DNA from 3 places in the Mesorhizobium sp. LCM 4576 genome. Region 3 is predicted to be linked to each of the others. Evidence: predicted binding sites of a transcription regulator. Region 3 holds the regulator's gene; each other region holds the start of a gene.

The links. The regulator PhoB, encoded in region 3, activates phosphate uptake and scavenging genes when phosphate is short. The targets are predictions, from matches to a motif close to TGTCATNNANCTGTCAT.
Region 1: LCM4576_RS06465 (alkaline phosphatase) is a predicted target of PhoB. The motif match lies at 1,451-1,467, and genes of this name have one in related genera.
Region 2: LCM4576_RS28475 (LTA synthase family protein) is a predicted target of PhoB. The motif match lies at 1,193-1,209, and genes of this name have one in related genera.

What each region holds. Positions count from the first base shown of each region.
Region 1 is NZ_MDDT01000012.1:68,218-70,748, forward strand. It holds gene LCM4576_RS06460 (MFS transporter) at 1-1,250, shown strand, start outside; gene LCM4576_RS06465 (alkaline phosphatase) at 1,539-2,531, shown strand, end outside.
Region 2 is NZ_MDDT01000057.1:584,471-586,886, forward strand. It holds gene LCM4576_RS28475 (LTA synthase family protein) at 1-1,142, opposite strand, end outside; gene fabD (ACP S-malonyltransferase) at 1,420-2,361, shown strand.
Region 3 is NZ_MDDT01000037.1:16,191-18,233, reverse strand. It holds gene LCM4576_RS21065 (ROK family protein) at 1-518, shown strand, start outside; gene phoB (phosphate regulon transcriptional regulator PhoB) at 844-1,533, opposite strand; gene phoU (phosphate signaling complex protein PhoU) at 1,551-2,043, opposite strand, start outside.

The sequences.
Region 1 (2,531 bases), on a different contig from region 3:
ACGCATTCGTCGTCGTTGCCGTGATTTTCCTCTGCCTGCTGATCGCGGCCGGGCTTCGCTCGGCGCCCTCGGTGATGATGGTTCCGCTGGAGGAAAGCTTCGGCTGGCGCCGCGACGTCACCTCCTGGGCCGCCAGCGTCGGCATCCTGCTCTACGGGCTGACGGGCCCCTTCGCCGCGGCGCTGATGGAGCGCGTTGGGCTCCGCCGCACGCTGCTTGGCGCGCTGCTGGTGATGTCGGGCTCGACCGCGCTCAGCCTGTTCATGACGCAGCCCTGGCATCTCTTCCTCACCTGGGGCGTGTTTTCCGGCATCGGCTCGGGCGCGGTGGCGAGCGTGCTTGGCGCCACCATCGTCAACCGCTGGTTCAAGACCAATCGCGGCCTGATGATGGGCCTGATGTCGGCTTCAAGCGCCACCGGCATGCTGGTGTTCCTGCCCGTGATCGCCTCGCTGGCGCAAAACGGCGGCTGGAAGCCTGTGGCGATTGCGGTTGCCCTCGCCACCGCGGCGCTGATCCCGCTCGTTCTGCTGCTCGTGCCGGAACGCCCTTCCTCGATCGGCCAGGTGCGCTACGGCGCCGACGCGAACGACGTGCCGCCGGTGTCGCCGGCATCGCAGGGCAATTTTCTGGCGCATACGCTGAACACGCTGYGCCGCGCGGCGGGCACCCGGGTGTTCTGGTACCTGTTCGCCACCTTCTTCGTCTGCGGCTTCACCACCAACGGTCTCGTCGGCACGCATCTCATCGCCTTCTGCGGCGATATGGGTATCGGCGAGGTTCAGGCCGCCGGGCTGTTGTCGATGATGGGCATTTTCGACCTGATCGGCACGACGCTGTCCGGTTGGCTCACCGACCGTTTCGATCCGCGCAAGCTGCTCGGCGTCTATTACGCCGTGCGCGGCCTGTCGCTGATCTACCTGCCTTATTCCGGCTTCTCGGCGACCAGCCTGGTCATCTTCGCTGTGCTCTACGGGCTCGACTGGATCGCCACCGTGCCGCCGACGCTCAGGCTCGCCAACGAAGCCTTCGGCGACCGCAGCGGGCCGATCGTGTTCGGCTGGATCGTCGCCGGCCACCAGGTGGGCGCCGCGGCCGCCGCCGCCTTTGGTGGCACGATGCGCGAGCTGCAGGGCAATTACGAGCTGGCGTTCCTGATTGCGGGGATGACGGGCATCGCAGCGGCTTGTATTTCGTTGCTGATCAATACCGACAGGCCGGCCTTCGAGCCGGAGCCGCAGATGGTCTGAACAGCCAATCTCCCCCCTCGTGGGGGAGATGCCCGGCAGGGCAGAGGGGGGCGCTGTCCCGCCGACTTCTCGGTTGAATTGCCGTCAAATCAAACCGTTGCGAAGAGTTTGAGGGGTCTGAGAGGTTGGCGATCCTTCGCGCCCCCTCTGGCCTGCCGGCCATCTCCCCCACAAGGGGGGAGATCAGCAGTTCTGTTCGCTGTTATCAAAACTTCATGGTTCCGAAATGCGYCTGAAACATTGAGGCGAGAGCTTGGCGGTCCCGTTCAAAGCCATCCGGAGACAGCCATGAACAAGCTTTCCCTTACCCGCCGCGCTTTCGTCACCTCGGCCAGTGCCTTCGGCCTTGTCGGCGCCTCCGGTCTGGCACTGCCCTATTATTCTCGCGCCAGCCAGCGCCCCGCCTTCACGCATGGCGTCCAGTCCGGCGACGTCGACGCCACGTCCGGCATGGTCTGGACCCGCACCGATCGCCCGGCGCGCGTGATGTATGAAGTGTCGACCACCGAAAGCTTCGCCAATGCCACGCGGCTGGCTGCGCTCGATACCTCGCCCGCCAGCGACTACACGGTGAAGCGGCTGCTCACCGACCTCGCCTCCGACCAGGACATCTTCTACCGCATGACTGCCGCCGATCTCTCCGACATCAATGCCGTCTCCGAGCCGATCGTCGGCCGCTTCCGCACGGCACCGTCCTCGAAGCGCGATGTGCGCTTCGCCTGGTCGGGCGACACCGCCGGCCAGGGCTGGGGCATCGACGAGACCGGCATGAAGACCTATTCGACCATCGCCAAGCACACGCCGGACTTCTTCCTGCATTCGGGCGACACGATCTATGYCGACGGTGCGCTGAAGGACGAGGTCGACCTGCCCGGCGGCGGCAAGTGGAAGAACGTCGTCATGCTCGATGGCAAGCGCAAGGTCGCCGAGACGCTGGACGAATATCGCGACCAGTGGAAGTACAACATGATGGACAAGCACGTGCTTGCCCTCTCCGCCATCTGCCCGACCTTCTACCAGTGGGACGACCACGAGGTGCTCAACAACTGGTCGGACTCGAAGGACCTGACCGCCGACGACCGCTACAAGGAGAAATCCATCCATGTGCTGGCGGCACGCGCGGCGCGCGCCTTCCATGAGATGACCACCATCCGCTACGAGCCGTCGGAGCCGGGCCGCGTCTACCGCAAGATCTCGCACGGGCCGCTGCTCGACGTGTTCTTCCTCGACATGCGCTCCTATCGCGGYCCGAACGGCCCCAATCTGGACGAAACGTTGACG
Region 2 (2,416 bases), on a different contig from region 3:
AAATCGGCATAGACGGCGCCCCGGTTCCAGAACCAGTTGGTGCCCGGATGGATGGCGTGCGCCCGGTAGCCCTCGCTCTTCAGGAAAGTCGCCAGCGAGGGCGTTGGGGTGCGCACATATTGCTGGTAGGGGATCGAGCCGGCCGGCAAGAAGGCATTGGAAAAGCCGGTCAGCGCCTCGAATTCGATATTGGCGGTCATGCCGCCGAACTCGGGCGAGAACATCGAGCCGGAGCGCAAGGCGCGTACTGTCGGGATGGGGTCGGGCTTGATGCTGACGCCGGGCAGCTGTGTCGGATCCCAGAAGGATTCGCTCATCACCACCACGATATCCGGCTTATCGTCCGGCACGGAAGCGGCGACATCGGGCCGCTGGATCGCATCCATCGTCTTTTGCGAATAGCCGGGAGGCGCCRAGACATGCGCCATCGGCACGTTCATCGCGAAGGCCAGCGCAAAGCCGTTGGAGGCGTAGTTCTCCTTCTGGTCCCACATGATCGGGATGATCTGCAGCCGGTCGCGCGTCCACGAGAAGGTGGCGTAGTCCATGATCGAGACGAAGAAGGCGAGCAGCGGCACGGCAAGCGCCAACCGCGCCAGGCGGCCCTTGCGGCTGAGGATCGGAACCCGCCGCCGCCAGGTCCGCCAGCAATAGACGAGCAGCGTCAGGCCGCCGATTATGGCCGCGGCCARCATGACCGCCGTCCACGGCCGTTCGCGCACCAGAAGCGRCATCAGCGCCACGATCTGGCGGGCAAACAGGAAATCGGTCGGATAGAGCGGGTCGCCGAGATAATGCGATTTCTGGTGGCCGACAAAGGCAAGCGCCAGCGTCAGYGGCGCCACGATCATCAGGCTCTGGTGGCTGCGGCCCAATATGGCGTCAAGCCCGACCAGCACCAGCGCGAAGAGGATGATGGTGGTCCAGCCCGGCTTGAACGGCTGCAGGAAGAAATCGACCGTGCCGAAGAAATCGCCGCGCACGATCCATTCGATCGCGAAGACAAGCAGGGCCGCCGCGAGAACTGTAGTCAGGCCATAGCGTACGGTCGGCCAGGTTCGTMCGGGCAGATAGCCGGTGGACGGATCGTCTTCCAAAAAGCCCGGCACGGGCTTGGCCACGCCTTTTCTGGTCCTTGCCACTCTGTTTTCCCCCGGCCCACGCAACACGCCTTCCACGCCCGTCACGCTTCTGTCATCGAAGTGTCACGCAAAGCTAGCGCCTGTGGCGGAAATAAGAAGAGCCAGCAACCCAAACGTGAGCGGTTTTCATCAGGTGTGATCGCCAAAAAGCCTTTCGGAACAGGCAGTCGRCAACCTTTTCCGGCCGAATTGCGGATCCAAAGGGCGCCGGCGGGCTTGACTTGGCCGTCCGCCTTGCGCCAGAGGCAGGAAAAAACCAGCCTCGGGAGAGACTTCAATGGCCGTCGCATTCACCTTTCCGGGACAGGGCAGCCAGGCCGTCGGCATGGGCAAGGACCTCGCCGACCAATTCCCGGAAGCGCGCCGCGTCTTCGAGGAAGTGGACGCCGCGCTCGGCGAAAAACTGTCGAAACTTATCTGGGAAGGGCCGGAAGAGACGCTGACGCTGACCGCCAACGCCCAGCCGGCGCTGATGGCGGTGTCGCTGGCGGCGATGCGGGCGCTCGAAGCGCGCGGCTTCTCGCTGAAGGACAAGGTGGYCTATGTCGCGGGCCATTCGCTGGGCGAATATTCCGCGCTTGGCGCGGCCGGCTTCGTTTCTGTCGGCGACGCCGCTCGGCTGCTTAGGACCCGCGGCAACGCCATGCAGGCGGCGGTGCCGGCCGGCGAGGGGGCGATGGCGGCCATCATCGGGCTGGAGCAGGCCGATGTCGAAGCGGCTTGCGCGGAAGCGGCCAAGGGCTCGGTCTGCCAGGTCGCCAACGACAATGGCGGCGGCCAGCTGGTGATTTCGGGTGCCAAGGCGGCGGTCGAACTGGCGGCGAAGCTGTGCACCGAAAAAGGCGCCAAGCGGGCGCTGATGCTGCAGGTGTCCGCTCCCTTCCACTCGGCGCTGATGGCGCCGGCGGCCGACATCATGCGCGAAGCGCTGGCTGGTGTCGCGAAATCGGCGCCCGTGGTTCCGATCGTCTCCAATGTCACCGTGACTCCAACCAGCGACCCGGACGAGATCGCCCGTCGCCTGGTCGAGCAGGTGGTTGCCCGCGTGCGCTGGCGCGAGACGGTGGAATGGTTCGGCGCCAATGGAGTGTCGACGCTTTACGAGGTCGGCGCCGGCAAGGTGCTGTCGGGCCTGGCGCGTCGTATCAACCGCGAGATCGCCACCGCCGCCGTCGGCACTGCGGCGGAAGTCGAGGCGGCGCTGGCGACGCTCGCCTGACAGGCTGGCGATTTGACGGCACCTGTGCCAAGGGTGCCTCTCTGAGATCAGGAGA
Region 3 (2,043 bases):
CCTCCGGCGGTGAGTTCGGGCACATGATCCACCGTCCGGGCGGCGCGCTTTGCCGCTGCGGCCGGCGCGGCTGCGTGGAGGCCTATGRCGGCAACTACGCCATCTGGCGCAGCGCCATGGGCATAAGCGAGGATGCCGCGCCGACGGACGTCGGCGACGCCGACATGCGCGCGCTTGCCGCYAAGGCCCGGCTCGAGGAAGGTCCCGAGCGGGAGGCCTATCGCCGGGCCGGCGAGGCGCTGGGCTTCGGCCTCGGCAGCCTGTTCGCCCTCATCGATCCGGCGCCCGTCGCCATGGTCGGCGTCAGCGCGGCCGCCTTCGACCTGATCGAGCCGGCGCTGAGGAAGGCGATCGCCCAGACCGCCGGCGGCCAGCATTCGGAATCGATCTCCTTCGACACCGAGCCGAACGAGCTGCCGCTGATCCGCGAAGGCTGCGCCATGCGCGCGCTGACCTTCGTCGACCAGGAGATTTTCGCGCCGGGGGTTCAGGCAAGAGCGGGCAAGCACGTCGCTTGAGCCACTTTGAGTGATCGTTGGTTTCGAGTGTCCCGCTGGACACCGGAGATTAGCGAAGGCCCCGAAGCTTCGTCATTCCAGGGCGGAGCAGGAGCGAAGCTCCGTCGCGGAGACCCTGGAATCCATTCCGTTACCTCGGACGTCGGGCGCAGCCGAGCAGAATTCTGCGCCGCCGCAGCGCGTCGACGTCACGGAATGGATCCTCGGGTCTGCGCTGCGTCGCTACGCTCCTTGCTCCGCCCGTCGATGACGAAGCACGACCGTCCCGGCTACTCGCCAACGCATGCGATCCGGTAGCGGACGCGTCATTCTGCGAACGGCGAACCTAATCCTCCCGGATCGCATAGCCCGCCCCGCGGATGGTGCGGATGACGTCGGGCATGCGGCCGTTGTTGACGGCCTTGCGCAGGCGGCCGACATGGACGTCCACGGTGCGCTCGTCGATATAGATCGTCTCGCCCCAGACATTGTCGAGCAGCTGGCTGCGCGAGAACACGCGGCCGGGGTGGCGCATCATGAATTCGAGCAGCCGGAACTCGGTCGGGCCGAGCCTGATCTCGCTCTTCTTGCGGTAGACGCGATGCGATTCGCGGTCGAGCACGATGTCGCCGACCTTGAGCACGCTGGACAGCACCTCAGGCTTTGCGCGGCGCAACAGCGCCTTGACGCGCGCCATGAACTCCGGCGTCGAGAACGGCTTGACCAGATAGTCGTCGGCGCCGGTGGACAAACCTCGAACCCGATCGCTCTCTTCACCGCGCGCGGTCAGCATGATGATCGGCAGCCGCTCGGTCTCTGGCCGCATCCTGAGGCGCCGGCAAAGCTCGATGCCGGACACCYCCGGCACCATCCAGTCGAGCACGAGCAGGTCGGGAACGTTTTCCTGAAGGCGGATTTCGGCCTCGTCGCCGCGGGTCACCACTTCGACCTGGTAACCCTCGGATTCGAGATTGTAGCGGAGCAGCACCCCCAGCGGCTCCTCGTCCTCCACCACCATGATGCGTGGCGCGATCATCGGMGTAACCTTTTCCGTCAGGCCGCCGGCGCCGACATTGCCGTCTCGTCCTGCTTCGGACGGTTGGCGGGCAATTGCGTGCCGGTCAACACATAATAGGCGTTCTCGGCGATGTTGGTCACATGGTCGCCGATGCGCTCGAGGTTCTTGGCGCAGAACAGAAGATGCGTGCAAGCGGTGATGTTGCGCGGATCTTRCATCATATAGGTCAACAGCTCTCGGAAGACGGATGTGTATTTGACGTCGATGCGTTCGTCGTCGTTGCGAAGCTTGGCCAGCGCCGTGGCATCGCCCACCGTGTATTCCTGGATCACGCCCTGGACCTGGATCAGCACCATCTGCGCCATGGAATCGATRGAATGCGTGAGGTCGCGCGGCGCGGCGCTGACGCCGACCGAGCCGACGCGCTTGGCGATGTTCTTGGCGAGATCGCCGATGCGCTRGAGGTCGCCCGCCATGCGGATCGCTCCGACCACGCTGCGCAGGTCGTCGGCCATCGGCTGGCGCTTG